DNA from 3 places in the Priestia sp. BR_2 genome. Region 1 is predicted to be linked to each of the others. Evidence: riboswitches for the same ligand, from Rfam matches in the RefSeq annotation. Region 1 holds a riboswitch; each other region holds the start of a gene.

Region 1 (5,400 bases):
AGAATTAACAAAATGTAATAATGCTATTATATACTAAAAATCTTAATTTGTCACAGGTGTAGGGATTTCCGAGATACATTCATGGCAAACAATTTTACCTTTGAAGTAAGTGACGTTCTCAGCGTTACCACAGAAGATGCACGCAGGCTCATATTTCTTAAGCATGATGCGTTCGCCGTCTACATAAATCTCCAATGCATCTTTCTCACCAATTCCGAGCGTGCGGCGCAACTCAATCGGAATGACGACCCGTCCAAGCTCATCGACTTTCCTTACAATTCCTGTTGATTTCATCATAACTTATAAATGCCCCTCTCGCCATAATTTAAAAAAGTCATAATTCGACATAGTTCTAGTTTTTATGTTATTTATAGTACCAACGATTCCCAAAACAGTCAACCTATATTTTTGAGAAATCGGAACCTGTTTACGAAAGTATAGTGAACAAAAGCCTTATATAGCAACGGAATTACCATAATCGAACCAATTTTCACGACGATTTTGGATTTGTCGATTTGGAAAGCGCGATTTTACGTTATTCGACACAGTTCGACATTAGATGTCAAAAGAAGTGTTTATCGGCTAAAACCAAAGCGTGAACGAGAAGGAGATGAGATGAAATGCATTCACCCATTTCGGAAGAAAAAGTGTTTAAGGACCCCGTCCATAATTACATTCATGTGCAGGACGACATTATATGGCGGTTAATCGATACCCCGGAATTTCAGCGGCTTCGCCGGGTCAGGCAGTTGGGCACTTCTTTCCTGACCTTTCATGGAGCTGAGCACAGCCGATTCTCCCATTCTCTTGGAGTCTATGAAATTACGAGAAGAATCATCTCTCAATTCGAACGGAGAGGGTATTCCGATTGGCCTGCCGAGGAACGGCAAGTTGCGCTCTGCGCGGCGCTGCTGCATGATGTGGGGCATGGACCCTTTTCGCATTCCATAGAAGAAGCTTTTCATATGAACCACGAGGATTGGACATGCCGGATCCTGCTCGGAGATACTTGCGTCAATCGGGTACTTCAGGAGCTCGGTTCCGATTTTCCCGAGAAGGTCGCCTCCGTTATTAACAAAACCTACGATAAGCCGATTGTCATGAATCTGGTCACTAGTCCGCTGGATGCAGACCGGATGGATTATTTGCTAAGGGATGCTTACTATACGGGAGTCAATTATGGAACGATTGATATCGACCGAATCTTGCGGATGCTGCGGCCGTACCGCGATCGGGTCGTCGTGAAGGAATCGGGCATGCACGCGGTGGAGGATTATCTCATGTCGCGGTATCAGATGTACTGGCAGGTGTATTTTCATCCCGTCACCCGAAGCTCCGAAATCATCCTGCGCCAAATCTTTCGCCGGGCCAAGGAGCTGCATGACCGTGGATATGCTTTCCGTTTCATGATCGAACCGCTGCCTGCGTTGTTTTCGGGGAGTATCGGCGTGAAACAATACCTGCGTCTTGATGAAGCCTTGATTCAAACGGCCTTTCTGCAATGGACGGAGGAGGAAGACCCGCTTCTTAGCGAATTATGCGGCCGTTTCATGCACCGAAAGCTCTACAAATATGTAGAAATCGACAACATCGATCTGGAAACCATCGACGGGATCCGCCAAGCGTTCCGCGCGGTGGGGCTGCATCCGGAATATGACCTGGAGATTGATTTTCCAACGGATCTTCCTTATGATAAGGTTCATTCCGATATGCCGCTTAACGAGAAACAGATTCTCCTTCTGGACCGGCATGACGAGCTGAGGGAAATCTCGGAGGTATCCGATATCGTACGCTCGATCAGCGGCATTCATAAAGGGCGGTACCATCTTTATTATCCGGAGGAGAAGGTGGGCCCGCTCCTGGGTCAAATGCCGGAGACGATAGCCGACGTTTTCAAACAACAGCATTAAATCAGGCAAAACAGGACAACCGTTAATCCCCTTGCATTCAACCAACTAATGGAAAATAGACGACATAGAAACGACAGGAAGGAGAGTGTGGATAGTATGCTGTTCGACACGCACACTCATATGGACGCTCCCCAATTCGACGAAGACCGGGAAGCTGCAATTCAGCGGGCGCTTGAAGCCGGCGTTACGCGGATGATCAATATCGGATTTAACCGGGAGACGATCCCGACCACGATGAAGCTGGCTGAGACTTATGATTTTATATATGCAGCGGTAGGCTGGCATCCTGTAGATGCGATCACCATGGAGGATCAGGACCTGGATTGGATCGCCTCTTTATGCAGTCACGATAAAGTGGTGGCAATCGGGGAGATCGGCTTGGACTATCATTGGGATACGTCCCCCAAGGAAGTGCAGCACCGCGTGCTTCGGCGCCAGATCGGGCTTGCCCGGGAATTGAACATGCCCATTGTCATTCATAACCGGGATGCGCATGAAGATATCGTTAACATTTTGCGTGAGGAGAAAGCCTCCGAGGTCGGCGGTGTCATGCATTCCTTCTCCGGAAGCTGGGAAACGGCCAAAATGTGCCTGGATATGGGATTCCATATCTCGTTTGGGGGGCCGATAACGTTCAAGAATGCGAAGCAGCCCAAAGAGGTTTTGGCAAAGGTTCCGCTTGATCGATTATTGATCGAAACGGACGCGCCTTACCTGACACCTCATCCCTTCCGCGGGAAACGAAATGAGACCGCATATGTAAAATTGGTGGCGGAGGCGGCGGCCGAAATTAGAGGGTTGTCCTATGAGGAATTGGCCCAAATTACCACCAAAAATGCGCTGGAACGATTTGGTATTTAACGAAAACAAGAGCAAAAGCCATGAAAAAGGGAGCATTTTCGATTAATTAAAGTTTTTTAATCAGAAAAGGCGTTGATATTACAATATTTTAACCTTTTACTTGAGAAAATGTGGTTGAATGTCGCTTTACAACCTGCATACAAACAGGATATCATCTTTTCAGTGATAAGAAGCTGCGATGTGCAGATCGCAGCCGAATATTTCATGAACCGTCTCGCTTAATCTCCGAAATTCTGGAGAACGGGGGAACCGATACTGCGGTGCATACTGGTCTGGATGCACGAAGCTGTATTTGATTTCTTTTTCGGGTCTTTGGGGTGAATTTGAAGGATCTCGCCATGAGCGCGCATCCGGATATAGGGCGTCTCTCTTACGTCCGAACCCGACAGCTAACTCCGTAAGCGAAATAAGAGGGGAAATCTCGTGCATACCATTTCCATGATTTCATTCATCAGGAAGCCACGTTAGAGCCTCTAGTACTCTTTCAATGGCTTCTTTTATTTTTGAATAATGGAGACGGGTCCATCATACTCTTGGTAAACAGGAGGTGATGGCAGATGGACGGAAGACGGGAATTGACGCAGGGTGTAGATAGATAGCAGGGCGCCCTGTGAGAAAAATTGCTATAGTCACGTCAAATGCATTCATGCGTTTACCTAGACGGCGGGACTATGAAGGAGGATGGAATAGTGGGCATTTTTCAACCTGAAGAAACCCATGAATCACAATCATCCAGCATGTCTTACGCATTGAGATGGAAGCATGACAATTTGCGTCAACTGATGTTGCTCGGCGCCATGGGTGCCGTTACGGTATCACTTCTCATATCGTTGGTTGTACATGACCAGGCAGGCAAGGAAGTTCAGCTTGTCGTCGACGGCCGGGTCACTACGGTGGAAACACGTGGATCGTTGCTGCAGGAATTGCTGGATGAGCAAGCGATCACGTTGAGTCCCCAAGATCAAATTTCGATGCCCCTGAACGGCGCAATCCGGGACGGAGACCGAATTATTATTGACAGAGCTATTCCAGTCAACGTTACGGTAGGCAGCAAAACCAAAACCATATTTACATCCCAGGATACAGTTGATCATGTACTCAAAGAGGCTGGCGTTACGATCCAGGGTGAAGATATAGTACAACCGTCGCAAGACACGAAGCTGACCAGCAATATGAATATCCATGTCGTTCGCGTCACGAAGCAAAAAGTTAAGGAAACGGAAGACCGCGAATTCCGCGTGATCAAGACGGCCGATCCATCGCTTGAAAAGGGCGATAACCGCGTCATTCAGCGGGGCGAGTCTGGTCTTATGGTGAACCATTACGAGAAGGTCTACCACAATGGCAAGCTGGTTTCCAAGACGAAGGTCTCCCAACAAATCGAACGCAGAACGAAGGATAAAATCATTGCCGTAGGCACGAAAAAAGTGGAGAAGCCTGTTATCGTCCAGGCGGCAGCCACCGATGTAAAAGCTACACCGGCTAAATTGTCCGGCACGAAAAAAGTAACGACCGCCAAGGCTGTGGAGAACAACGTGGTTTCCCGCGCAGGCGTTGATTTTAAATACAAGAAGGTATTGAACAACGTGTCGATGACCGCGTATTCCGCCGAACAGCAAGGAATCGGTACGCGTACCGCATCCGGCACACGCGTTACGGAAGGTCGCACCATCGCCGTTGATCCTAATATCATCCCGATCGGATGGTGGGTTTACATCGAAGGCATCGGCTTCCGCCGTGCTGAAGATACGGGCGGCGCCATCAAAGGAAACAAAATCGATGTCTATTACGATTCGTTGAAATCGGCCATGAATTTCGGCCGGAAGAGCGGCCGCACCGTTTACGTGATCGGTCCGGTTAAACCTGAATTGAACTAGACGCATGAATTCCAATTTACTTTGCCATTCTAATGCTATACTATTTAGCTTATAATATATGATGATCAAGAAGAGGGAATATTTCCTCTTCTTTTGTTTTGTTAAGACCGGAGTAATCAAGGCTAAACGGGTTGAGCCTTAACGTTGTACAGGCCTGCTCTGCTTGGGAAGGAAGAGAACGAACGCATGATTAAAGAAGTGATTGTCGTGGAAGGCAGGGACGATACCGTTGCCATTAAACGGGCCGTGGAAGCCGACACGATCGAAACCGGCGGTTCAGCGATCAACAAACAAATCCTGAAGCGCATAGCGCTTGCCCAGGAGCGCAGAGGCGTTATCATATTGACGGATCCTGACCATGCGGGTGAACGAATCCGCAAAATCGTGGATCAGGGCGTACCCGGCTGCAAGCACGCCTTCATTCCGGAAGCGGATGCTACCCGGAAAGGGGATATCGGCGTGGAGAATGCCTCGCCAGAGGCGATCCGGCGCGCGCTGGAGCGGGTCCACACGTCTTTTGAGGGTGCAGAGAGCCTGATCAGTTTGGAGGATATGCTGGAGGCAGGATTATCGGCTCACCCGGAGGCTGCGGCAAGACGGATGGCGATGGGTAATCTGCTGGGCATCGGATACTGCAACAGCAAGCAGTTCCATAAACGATTGGCCATGTTTCAAATATCGCGGGAAGAATTTCTGGCAGCACTTGCACAGCTGGAAGAAGGGGGCGTTTAGCTAATGAGTCGGATCGAGGA
Region 2 (5,400 bases), on a different contig from region 1:
ATTCTACCTTTGACAATTGTGTGAAACTATATAACAAACCCGCGATTTTTGATACTTCGGACGGATTCTGGCTCTTGACAGTTCCGCAAAAAGTATAAGAAATGCCGTCAATGAAAAAGACCTGTAAGATCAGTAGGATCTTACAGGTCTTTTTGTTTCACGTTTCACGTTTGCAGTATGCAAAAAGAAGCCCAAAAGGGGCCTCTTCTGCTTTATCTGTCCTTTGGCCATCCATCTGCAAGGGTGGGTCTATCGCTTTACTGCTTCCGCCTGACCTCGACCACCGTCGAGAAGAAGGTAGCCCCTTCGCCCATGTCGGACAGCCTGTCCGGCGTAAGGGCATTGGCGCGCTGCTTGCGGCCCTCGCCTTCCCACCACAGGCCTTGGCTGACTACGGTGCCCGGCAGCATTTTATCCGTCACCTTCGCCCGGACTTCATAGGTTCCGCGGTCATTATATACGATGACCATCTCGCCGTCCTGAAGCCCGCGTTCCTCCGCATCCGCAGGGTGAATCTGCAGGGCCGGCTCCTTCTCCAGCTTCTGATGCTTCTCCACGTTCGCAAAGGTCGAGTTCAGGAAGTTATGGTTCGGCGGCGAAATGAACATGAGCGGGTATTGATGACCGCGGCCGCGCCTTACCCCGTCATATCCTTCCTTCAGCGGCACGTAGGTCGGAAGGGGCGGCAGACCTGTTTCCTCCAGCTGCGCAGAGTATAACTCGATGCGTCCCGAAGACGTCGGCAAACGATCCAGATACGTGTCAAGCGGCGTCATATCGAGCTTCACATGGCGCTGTTCCCTCAGCTTGTCCAGCGTGACGCCGTTTAGATAAGGGTTATCCGGGAAGTCGAGCGCTCTTGCGATCATCTCTTCCTCGGTCTCATGAAAAGCCGGTTCCTGGAACCCCATAGCCCGTCCCAGCATGGAGAACAGCTCTACGTTGCCCTTGCTCTCCCCAAGTGCCGGAATGACCGGCTCCTGCAGCTGAACGTACTGATGCCAGTAGGAAGCGTACAGGTCCGTATTCTCGAACGAGGAGGTTGCCGGGAGCACGATATCGGCATACTTGGCCGTATCCGTCATAAACAGGTCATGCACAACCGTAAACAGATCTTCCCGTGCAAACCCTTCCCTGATCCGCTCGGTATCGGGAGCCACAACCAGCGGATTGCTGCAATAAACGAAGAGCGACTTAATCGGCTGTTCGGTCATGGCAAGCGCTTCGCCGATCCGGTTCATGTTAATGGTGCGCGCTTCGGGATTCGGCCGGAGATCGGGACGCTCAAGCGCGTCGCTATCCATGCTGTTGTAACCGCCGTTCGACTTGGCGGCCCCTCCGCCCCGCTTCAGCCATTGTCCGGTCAAAGCGGGAAGCGCGGCAATGCTGCGCACCGTCAAGCCGCCGTTGTCGTGATGCTGAAGACCGTTGCCGATATGGATGTAGGAGGTATCGGCCCGGCCGTAGAGCTCGGCCAATTTCTCGATATCCTCGATCGAGATGCCGGTAATGGAAGAAACGTGCTCCGGCGTGTATTCTTTGACGTGCTCGCGCAAGGCTTCATGACCAATCGTATACTTGCGGAGGAATTCCTCATTTACCATGCCGTCACGGAACATGATGTGCATGAGGCCGACGGCCAGCGCCGCATCCGTGCCTGGATACAGCGGAATGAACCAGTCCGCCCATTGCCCCGTCTGGTTCTTGTGGACATCGATCACAACGACCTTGGCACCGGCTTTGCGCGCTTTCTCTGCAATCACCATCTGGTGCATATTGGTGCTGACGATGTTGCCGCCCCAGACGAGGATGACGTCGGCTCGTACGGTGTCCTCCGGAACGGTTCCCCCATTAAACCCCATCAAGGATTTCCAGCCCTCATTGCCCGCGGAATTGCAGATCGACTGCTTCAGGCGGCTGGCACCCAGCCTGTTGAAGAACCTGCGGTCCATGCCGTCGACGCTCAATATCCCCATATTGCCGTAGAAGCTGTAGGGCAGGATGCTCTCGGAGCCGTATTCCTCGATCAAGCCCTTATAGCGTCCGGCTATCTCCTGAATGGCTTCGTCCCAGCTGATCCGCTCGAAGGCGCCCTCTCCCTTGGGACCTACTCTTCGCAGCGGATAGAGCACGCGTTCCGGATGGTACACCCGGTGTGCCATATTACGGACTTTATTGCAGATGGCTCCCTGCGTAATCGGATGCTCCGGATTACCGGTCACCTTGACGATTTTTCCGTTCTCTTTATGCAGCAGCAGGCCGCATGTATCGGGACAATCCAACGGACATACCGCCGGAAATACGCCGTTTTCCTGATGAATCATCGCTTGAGTCATTTCGTGCTTCCCCCTTTTGCTCGGCTGCATCATATCCCATTATCTTAAAAGAAAATCGGGGTTCCAGTAAAGTCATACATTTTTTTCTTAATCAGGTGATTCACTTTTCTTCCCCCCGGGTATATTCCTATCAAGAGCAAAGAAGAGGAACCCAGACCCTTTCTCTTCCTTGCCGAATCATGGACCACTCCCAAAAAAATTCGCCATGCCAGTGTCTCCTCCCCCGAGACCGGCATGGCGAATTTGTTTATATGGCATCCTCCCAGTGACCGATGTTCCCCGCGACTAACCTTCCATATTATAGAAACTCGTGATTTTCGCAGAAAACATGCAAAATAAAAAGCCAGTCAAAGCCACGTCATTATGTAAGCGCTTATCTGTCATTTTTTATAAATAATTTTGTTCGAATGCTCGTTGGAGGATGTTTTACAAACGATTGGAGCAGGCGTAATATACTATTCAGCTTCGAAAACATTCTTCATATTCACATGACATTCGCTTAATTTCCTTGATGGAAAGCGGGGGAACCAACCGTATGGAAGGATACCTATAGGATCCTTCAACCATACTAAGGGGTGAATCCTGATTCCATCGCGTACGTACGCCGCGATGGAATCAGGTAGGGCGACTCTCACCGCCCGAATCCGACAGCTAACCTCGTCAGCGTTGATCGGGAGGGTTGTGAACTTGTGATCAAACACAGGGTTCTACCCTGTGTTTTTTGTTTGCCAAAAATCAGCATAGGAAGGGTGACCGCTCCTATGTCCAGCATATAAAAAACACCGATAGAAGTCCGTTCAGGGAGCTTCTACCATGAACTTAATCTTAAGCGGCGGTGAAAAACAACCATGTTATCCTCAATCAAGCGCTTCCTCATCGGAAGACCGCTTAAATCGACGGAATTAGGCGAACAAAAGCTGAATAAAACCAAGGCGCTGGCCATCCTGTCATCCGATGCGCTATCGTCCGTGGCCTATGGCCCGGAACAAATCCTCATTGTGTTGATGACCGTCGGGGCAGCTGCCTATTGGTATTCCATACCGATTGCCGTCGGCGTCCTGGTCTTGTTGCTGGCACTTATCCTGTCGTACAGACAAATTATTTTCTCCTATCCGCACGGCGGCGGCGCATATGTCGTGTCCAAACGGAATTTGGGCATGTACCCGGGGCTGGTTGCCGGCGGTTCCTTGCTCGTGGACTATATCCTGACGGTTGCGGTCAGCGTGTCGGCCGGGACGGATGCGATCACGTCGGCTTTTCCGGAATTGCATGCCTATAATCTGCCGATTTCCATCGTGTTCGTTCTATGCTTGACCGTATTGAATTTAAGAGGGGTTACGGAGTCGGCCTCCATACTGGCTTATCCGGTTTACCTGTTCGTGCTTGCGTTATTCATCCTGATCGGGGTAGGGATATTCAACATTGCCACAGGCCATGCGTCTCCGGAGCTTCATACGCCGATCGGCACGCCCGTAGCCGGGCTGAGCTTGTTTCTGCTCCTGCGCGCATTTGCCTCGGGCAGCTCCGCCCTGACCGGCGTGGAGGCGATTTCCAATGCCATTCCGAATTTCAAAGACCCGGCCCCGAATAACGCGGCCAAAACTCTGGTGGCGATGGGGTCGCTGCTGGCCCTGTTATTTTCGGGCATCGTTTTCCTGGCTTATTACTATGGGGTCAGTCCCAGCGAACAAGTCACGGTCGTTTCCCAAATTGCCGAGCATACCTTCGGGCGAAATGCGCTTTATTACTTCATACAAGGGACAACGGCCTTAATTCTGATCCTCGCCGCCAACACGGGGTATTCCGCTTTTCCCCTGCTTGCCGTCAATCTGGCGAAGGATAAGTTCATTCCTAGAATGTTCACCGTCCGCGGCGACCGTCTGGGATACTCGAACGGAATCATTATTCTTGGATTTTTCTCCATTCTGCTGCTGCTGGCTTTTGAAGGCAAAACCGAGCATCTGATTCCGCTCTATGCCGTCGGCGTGTTTATCCCGTTTACCCTCTCCCAGACGGGGATGATGGTGAAATGGATTCGCGAAAAGCCCGAAGGCTGGATCGTCAAACTGATCATTAACACCACCGGCGCATGCATCAGCTTTATCGTGACCATGATCTTCTTCTTTACGAAATTCGCCCAGGTGTGGACCGTGCTGATATTCCTGCCGCTGATCATCTGGATTTTCACCCGGATCCGCAAGCATTACGAGGCGGTAGCGGACCAGCTCCGGATTACGACCTGCGAGCCGGTTAAGCCGATTGAGGGGAATGTCATCATCCTGCCTGTGGCAGGAATCACGCATGTGGTGGAGAACTCGCTGAATTACGCCAAATCGCTGGGAGCGGGCCAAATCATCGCGGTGTACGTGCCGTTCGAGCGGGAGGAGGAAGTCGCCTTCCAGGAAAAATGGAAAAAGTGGCAGCCGGACATCCGGCTGGTAACGCTGCACTCGCCTTATCGGAGCATCATTCAGCCGCTGACGAAATTCATCGATACCGTGCAGCGCAAGGCCAGCGAATCCGACTATCAGGTTACCGTCGTCATTCCGCAGTTCATCCCAAAGAAGGGCTGGCATAATTTCCTGCACAATCAATCCAGCCTGCTCATCCGGGCACATCTCCTGTATCGGAGAGACGTGATCATCACGACGGTTCCCTACCATTTAAAAAAATAGCGGGCTTGTTCCCTGCTTGATTCATTACTGGGGACAGCCTCGCCCATCACGACAAAAAGCTGCGATCAACCGCTGCCTTTCATCAAGGACGGTTGAACGCAGCTTTTTCTTTAAGCCAGACGCTCGCCAGGCTTCCGGCATTAGGAAACATTCTGCGCCGAATGAACCTGTTGAGGAGCGCCGGCCGATGGCACAGGCGTCTGCTCGCCGCGCGGAGCGGCTGCGGCCTGTTTCTCCTGCTTTAAATAAACGGTTCCGTATGTCGCTCCCACAAATAACGCGCCGCCAACGAAATTGCCCAGCCATACCGGAATGAAGTTCATCAGATACTCGCCCCAGCTGTAATAGCCTTCAAAAATCGCGGCCGGGATGAGAAACATGTTGGCCAC
Region 3 (5,400 bases), on a different contig from region 1:
CATCGAGACGGCCCGCTCCTCCGCTTCCTCCTTGGACAACCCCAGCACCTTGCGCGGGGCTTCCGTCACGTTGCGAAGCACATTCATGTGCGGGAACAGATTGAAGTGCTGGAAGACCATGCCGACGTTGCACCGCATCCGATGCAGATGCTTCTCGTTTGCCCGGACCAGCCTGCCCTTCTCCTCCATATGCCAGAGCAGCTCGCCATCGACCTCGATGGTCCCCTCGGTCGGCTCCTCCAGCGTCATCAGCATTCGGCCCATCGTCGTTTTGCCAGATCCGCTCGGTCCGATCACGGCCACCTTTTCTCCCGGCTTCATCTCCAGATCGATGCCCTTCAGCACCTGCAGGTCGCCATACGACTTGGTCACGCCCGCATATTTCACGATCGGCTGTGAGCCCGTAACGGAATTTCTTTCCCGCCCCGGCTTCTTCGCCTCTTCAGCCTGCTCATCGATTACAACGGCATTCAATAGACTCCCTCCTTATTTTCCACGCTGCAGATTCAAACGCTTCTCCAGCCTTTGCACCAGCAACGACGCGATATAACTGATGATCAGGAACAGAATCCCGACCAGCGTGTACGGTTCGAAAGCGCGAAATGATTGCGACACGATATTTTTGGCCGTCAGCATCATCTCGACCAGCGTTATGGCGCATAGAATCGGCGTTTCCTTAAACATGACAATCAAATAATTGCCCAGCACCGGGATGATCGGCGGCACCGCTTGCGGCAGTATAATGCTCCGCCAGGTCTGGGATTTCGTGTAGTTCAGCGCGGTTGCGGCTTCCCACTGTCCTTTCGGCACCCCTTCAATGCCGGAACGGTACACCTCCGACAGATACGTGCTGTAATGCAGCCCCAGGCCGATGACGCCCGCATAGAAGGCCGGAATCGAAATGCCCGTCAGCAGCGGCAAGCTGTAATACAGGAAGAACACCTGTACCAGCAAGGGGGTATTGCGAATAAATTCTATGATTCCTTTGGTGATGAGCGACAAGGGCTTAAATGTACTCCGCGCGGCAAAGGCAAGCAGCAGTCCGATAATCAATGCCACCACAAAAGCACAGAGCGTGACCCATACCGTCATTTTTAATGCGCTCAGAAGCTGCGGCAGTATTTCAAACACATATTTCCAATCCCACATCCGCTACAGCCTCCCCGCGGTCAGTTTGCGCTCCAGCAGTCGAACCGCCATCGAGACGAGCGTGGCGATGACAAAATACATGAAGAGCAGCAGCACCAGAATCTCGGTCGTCCAGGAGATGTAATTGTTGCGGAGCACCATCGCCTGATACGTCAAATCCGCCATCGTGATGAAATAAACGAGCGAGGTGGATTTGATGAGTTCCACAAGTTGATTCCCGAACGGGGGAAGCATTCGCAGGGACGCTTGGGGTAGTATAACGTTCCACAGCCTCTGCCAAGGCTTCATGTTAAGCGCCACGGCAGCTTCCCACTGTCCTTTCGGAACGGCAAGCACCGCGCTGCGAACAATCTCGGAGCCGTATGCGCCGAAGTTAAGTCCGATCGCGAGAATCGCCGCCAGCATTTTCGGAAGCTCGATGCCGATGAACGGAAGGGCAAAATACAACCAGAAGAGCTGCACCAGCAAGGAGGTTCCCCGAAAGACTTCGACATACACGGCCGTCGCCGTGCGGACGATCCACAGCTTCGACAGCCGGCACAATCCGGCTGCAAAGGACATCACGATAGCCAGGATGGCTGAAAAGAACGCGACGATAATCGTGATCTCTGCTCCTTTGAGCAGCGTCGGAAGAAAATCGATCCAAGAATTCGGCATGCTATTCCCCGCAGAGCGCAGCGGCCGTCATCTCACCCGGAAGCTCTTCTTCCGTGAACCCGAACTCTTGCAAAATTTCCAGCAGCTCGCCCGACTCCTTCATCTTTTCAAGCTCTGCATTATAAGCCTCCTGGAACTCGGTATCCGCTTGGCGGAAAGCCGTAGCCCCGTAACCGCGAACGCTTTCGCCGTCGATGACCGGCTGCTCGAAATCAGCCACGCGTTCGATGCTGTCGTCGCTGGCTGAATCCAGCATCGCCTGCAGGGACGGCCCCGTCATGGTAATCGCCTGCACCCGATCGGCCTGGAGGGCGCTGATCGCCGAAGCCTGGTCAGGGACCTGTACGATCCGGTCCGCAGGAATGCCCGATTTCTCCATGTAGCCGATTTCGACCGCGCCGGTCATGACGGCCACCTTGGCCTGCTCATTCTTGGCAATGTCCTCATAGCTTCCGAGTTCCATCGGATTCCCTTGCTTTACCGCAAGGGCTTCCCCGATGCTGTACTCCGGATTCGCGAACAGGACGGCAGAGCAGCGGTCAGGATTAATGAACATGCCTGCCGTGATCAGATCAAACCGATCGGCCTGCAATCCGGCGACCAGCGAACCGAATTCCGTTAACTCCCCTCTCATCTCCTTGATGCCAAGACGCTCCAGAATAACGCGGGCAATCTCAACCGCTTCGCCCGTGAGCTCCCCATTGGCTTCTTTGTAGGCATACGGCTTCTCGTTCGCAAACCCTACGGTGATATATCCCTGCTCAATGGCTCGATCCAGCGTACTTCCTTTGTCGCCGCAAGCCGCGAGCAATACCACCATCATCACGGACAACACCAGCACAACCACTTTCTTCAAAACCTTCCACAACCTTTCGTAATAGCTTTTCACTTTCTTAAAAAAACGGCATGACGAAATTATCCGTGTTAGCACATGCGTTAACTTGGATATATAGACATTCAGATACCCGTGCATGGGACGAGGCTTCAGGGAAGATGATTCATCCGCTTCCTTGCACGCTTTGACCCAATGCCGTCTGACCGATTCAATTCGTTCCACATTTGCAGGCGCTGCCCCTCCTCTGTAATTGAATGCAAAAAGGCCACCAAACAGGGGATCTAGACATAGCTCCGCCAGCAGGGGGTCAAAAAATAGAGAAAAGGCCCCTATAGAGAATAAAGGGCCTTTTGTATGAACATCCATTATGTATGCAAGACCCATCCACTGCTGACGAGGTTAGCTGACGGACTCGGGTAAGATGGTACCCTACACTCGTGAATTCCAAGTGACTCGCCCCTGGTGAAACTGGTTCCCCCGCTTTCCGGAATATGTATGCCGGAAACTAAGCGTGTGTTCATGATAAAGGGAAGCTCAGGAAAAGTCAAACCCCTTTAACCGCTTTTTCTGGAAATTCAGAAGTAAAAAACACCGTTTTTGCAACGAGGATATTGAGCCTTTTGAACACCTTATTTAAGGCTGTCCATACACCGGATTGGTCATGGAATCCATGCTCCATTTTCCGCTATATAGCAGGCATTTGACGGGTCTTGCGGAAATCGTTCATGCCATATATGTTTTATGCCATGAATGAGCCCCGGATCAGGAAGTCTGCCCGTATGAAATACGGAACCGAAAAAAAATTTTTGAAACACTCCATAATAAGTCTGATAACAACGCCTGGAATGACTTAAAAAAAAGCCCCGATGCTTAGCATCAGGGCTTTTCTCATCATACCGCGGTATAGCCGCCATCCACCAGCAGGCTCGTGCCCGTAATGAAGGAGGCATCTTCACTGGCGAGGAACAACACGGCTTTGGCCACTTCTTCCGGCTGTCCCAAACGGCCCATCGGATGAAGACCGACCAGGTGCTGCGTGATCGCTTCCGTTCTTCCCTTGATCAGCGGCGTATCGATATATCCCGGACACACGGCATTGATTCGGATTCCTTTGGAGGCATAGTCTGCGCTGAGCGACTGGGTTAACAGCTTGACGCCTCCCTTGGCCGAAGCATAGGCGGTTACCCCTGCTTTTCCGACATGGCTATGGATCGAGCCGCAGTTTACGATTGCCCCTCCGGTTCCTTGGGACAGCATTTGCTGAATAACATATTTATCGCACAGGAAGACCCCTGTCAGATTAATATCAATCGTTCTCTGCCAGTTATCCATCGTTAACTGATCGGCAGGAGCATCATGGGCAATGCCTGCGTTGGCAAACAATACATCGACACGGCCAAAATGCTGCACCGTCTGATTCACCATATTCGCGACTTCCTGCTCTTGGGTTACATCCGTTTTGACGAACAGCGCTTCAAAGCCGGCTCCTCTCAATTCGTCGGAAACCGCTTGTCCCTGGTCGGAATAATCCGCGATAACGACCTTGGCTCCCTCTTTCGCAAAAAGTCTGACTGCCGCTTCGCCAATCCCGCTGGCGCCCCCCGTCACGATGACAACCTTGGAATCAAATTTCATGCGTTGATCACTCCTATGTTGTAAATTCATCAACCGGCTATCCATTCATGTAGAATGGGCAAATACCGACCATGATATTCCAATACCCCGTTTCCTAATGAATGACCGGCAACCTATCGAAGAAAAAGAATGTTCGCTAAAAATAGTCGCAAAGCAATAACCCTATTCAAGCTCAAGCCCTGTCAGACCGGACGCTCAATCGTAAACATCTCTCCCAGGGTCGAATAGATATTTCCTGCCATGCGGCTCACAGGTTTCAACTTCGAGGCGTCAATCCGGCCATGCTCGTAGAGCTCCTCGGACACGTGAAATCGGACGACGCGGGCAATCAATAGATCAGCGGCAGGCAGCTGATCCGCGCCATCCAACGTGACGACCTGCTCCAGCACGCATTCCATGCGGATCTTGGATTCCAGAACGCCGGGAACCTTAACAACGTCACTAACGACCGGGGTTAAACGGGTTCGGTCAAGCTCACTTTCGTCCGGAGGCAGATTCGCCGCCGTTTCGTTCACGGCTGCAACGGTATCTTCGTCCACGATGTGGATGACAAGCTCGCCGCTCTGCATGGCATTTCTCGCCGTGTCCTTGGGTGCACCGTTCTTTCGCTGAACGGAAACCGACAGCAAAGGGGGATTGCTCGACGCAATGGAAAAGTAACTGAACGGCGCCGCATTCAGCACGCCATCCGCCGATAATGTCGTAACGAAAGCGACCGGACGCGGAACGACGCTTCCAATCAGCAGCTTGTATGTGTCCCGTTCGCTTTGGGTATTCGGGTCAATGGATATCACTTGAGTTGCCCCTCTCCTGTATTTTTGACTTGTATAGGCTCCAACCCCTGCTCGATTCGGGCACGCTCCGGTTCGAACCAGGCAGGAAGCTTTAATTGTTCCCCCAGCGAGTGCAGGTCTTCGTCCACCGTAAATCCGGGCGGATCGGTTGCGATCTCAAACAGGATCCCCCCACGTTCCCTGAAATATAACGCTTTGAAATAGTTACGGTTCCTGATATCCGTAGGGCGAAATCCCTGCTCCTTCACCCATTCATGCCATTTGCCGTGCTCCACATCATCTTGAGCCCGCCATGCGATATGATGGGTCGTTCCGGCACCTCCGGCTCCC

Evidence for each region. A riboswitch is a leader RNA that binds a small molecule or an ion and turns the genes downstream of it on or off. The one in region 1 is predicted to bind cyclic di-AMP.
Region 2: linked by a shared signal. The riboswitch ahead of RB298_RS05455 (APC family permease) and the one ahead of RB298_RS01140 (resuscitation-promoting factor) in region 1 are both predicted to bind cyclic di-AMP.
Region 3: linked by a shared signal. The riboswitch ahead of ehuB (ectoine/hydroxyectoine ABC transporter substrate-binding protein EhuB) and the one ahead of RB298_RS01140 (resuscitation-promoting factor) in region 1 are both predicted to bind cyclic di-AMP.

The regions. Positions count from the first base shown of each region.
Region 1 is NZ_JAVFHM010000058.1:29,420-34,819, reverse strand. Features, by position in the region: gene RB298_RS01155 (AbrB/MazE/SpoVT family DNA-binding domain-containing protein) at 43-297, opposite strand; gene RB298_RS01150 (HD domain-containing protein) at 621-1,910, shown strand; gene RB298_RS01145 (TatD family hydrolase) at 2,007-2,771, shown strand; cyclic di-AMP (ydaO/yuaA leader) riboswitch at 2,977-3,191, shown strand; gene RB298_RS01140 (resuscitation-promoting factor) at 3,461-4,648, shown strand; gene rnmV (ribonuclease M5) at 4,835-5,380, shown strand; gene rsmA (16S rRNA (adenine(1518)-N(6)/adenine(1519)-N(6))-dimethyltransferase RsmA) at 5,384-5,400, shown strand, end outside.
Region 2 is NZ_JAVFHM010000139.1:61,428-66,827, forward strand. Features, by position in the region: gene RB298_RS05450 (molybdopterin-containing oxidoreductase family protein) at 258-2,336, opposite strand; cyclic di-AMP (ydaO/yuaA leader) riboswitch at 2,823-3,018, shown strand; gene RB298_RS05455 (APC family permease) at 3,185-5,011, shown strand; gene RB298_RS05460 (formate/nitrite transporter family protein) at 5,152-5,400, opposite strand, start outside.
Region 3 is NZ_JAVFHM010000170.1:22,017-27,416, forward strand. Features, by position in the region: gene ehuA (ectoine/hydroxyectoine ABC transporter ATP-binding protein EhuA) at 1-474, opposite strand, end outside; gene ehuD (ectoine/hydroxyectoine ABC transporter permease subunit EhuD) at 487-1,149, opposite strand; gene ehuC (ectoine/hydroxyectoine ABC transporter permease subunit EhuC) at 1,153-1,806, opposite strand; gene ehuB (ectoine/hydroxyectoine ABC transporter substrate-binding protein EhuB) at 1,808-2,662, opposite strand; cyclic di-AMP (ydaO/yuaA leader) riboswitch at 3,017-3,163, opposite strand; gene RB298_RS08410 (SDR family NAD(P)-dependent oxidoreductase) at 3,533-4,276, opposite strand; gene RB298_RS08415 (flavin reductase family protein) at 4,459-5,070, opposite strand; gene RB298_RS08420 (ring-cleaving dioxygenase) at 5,067-5,400, opposite strand, start outside.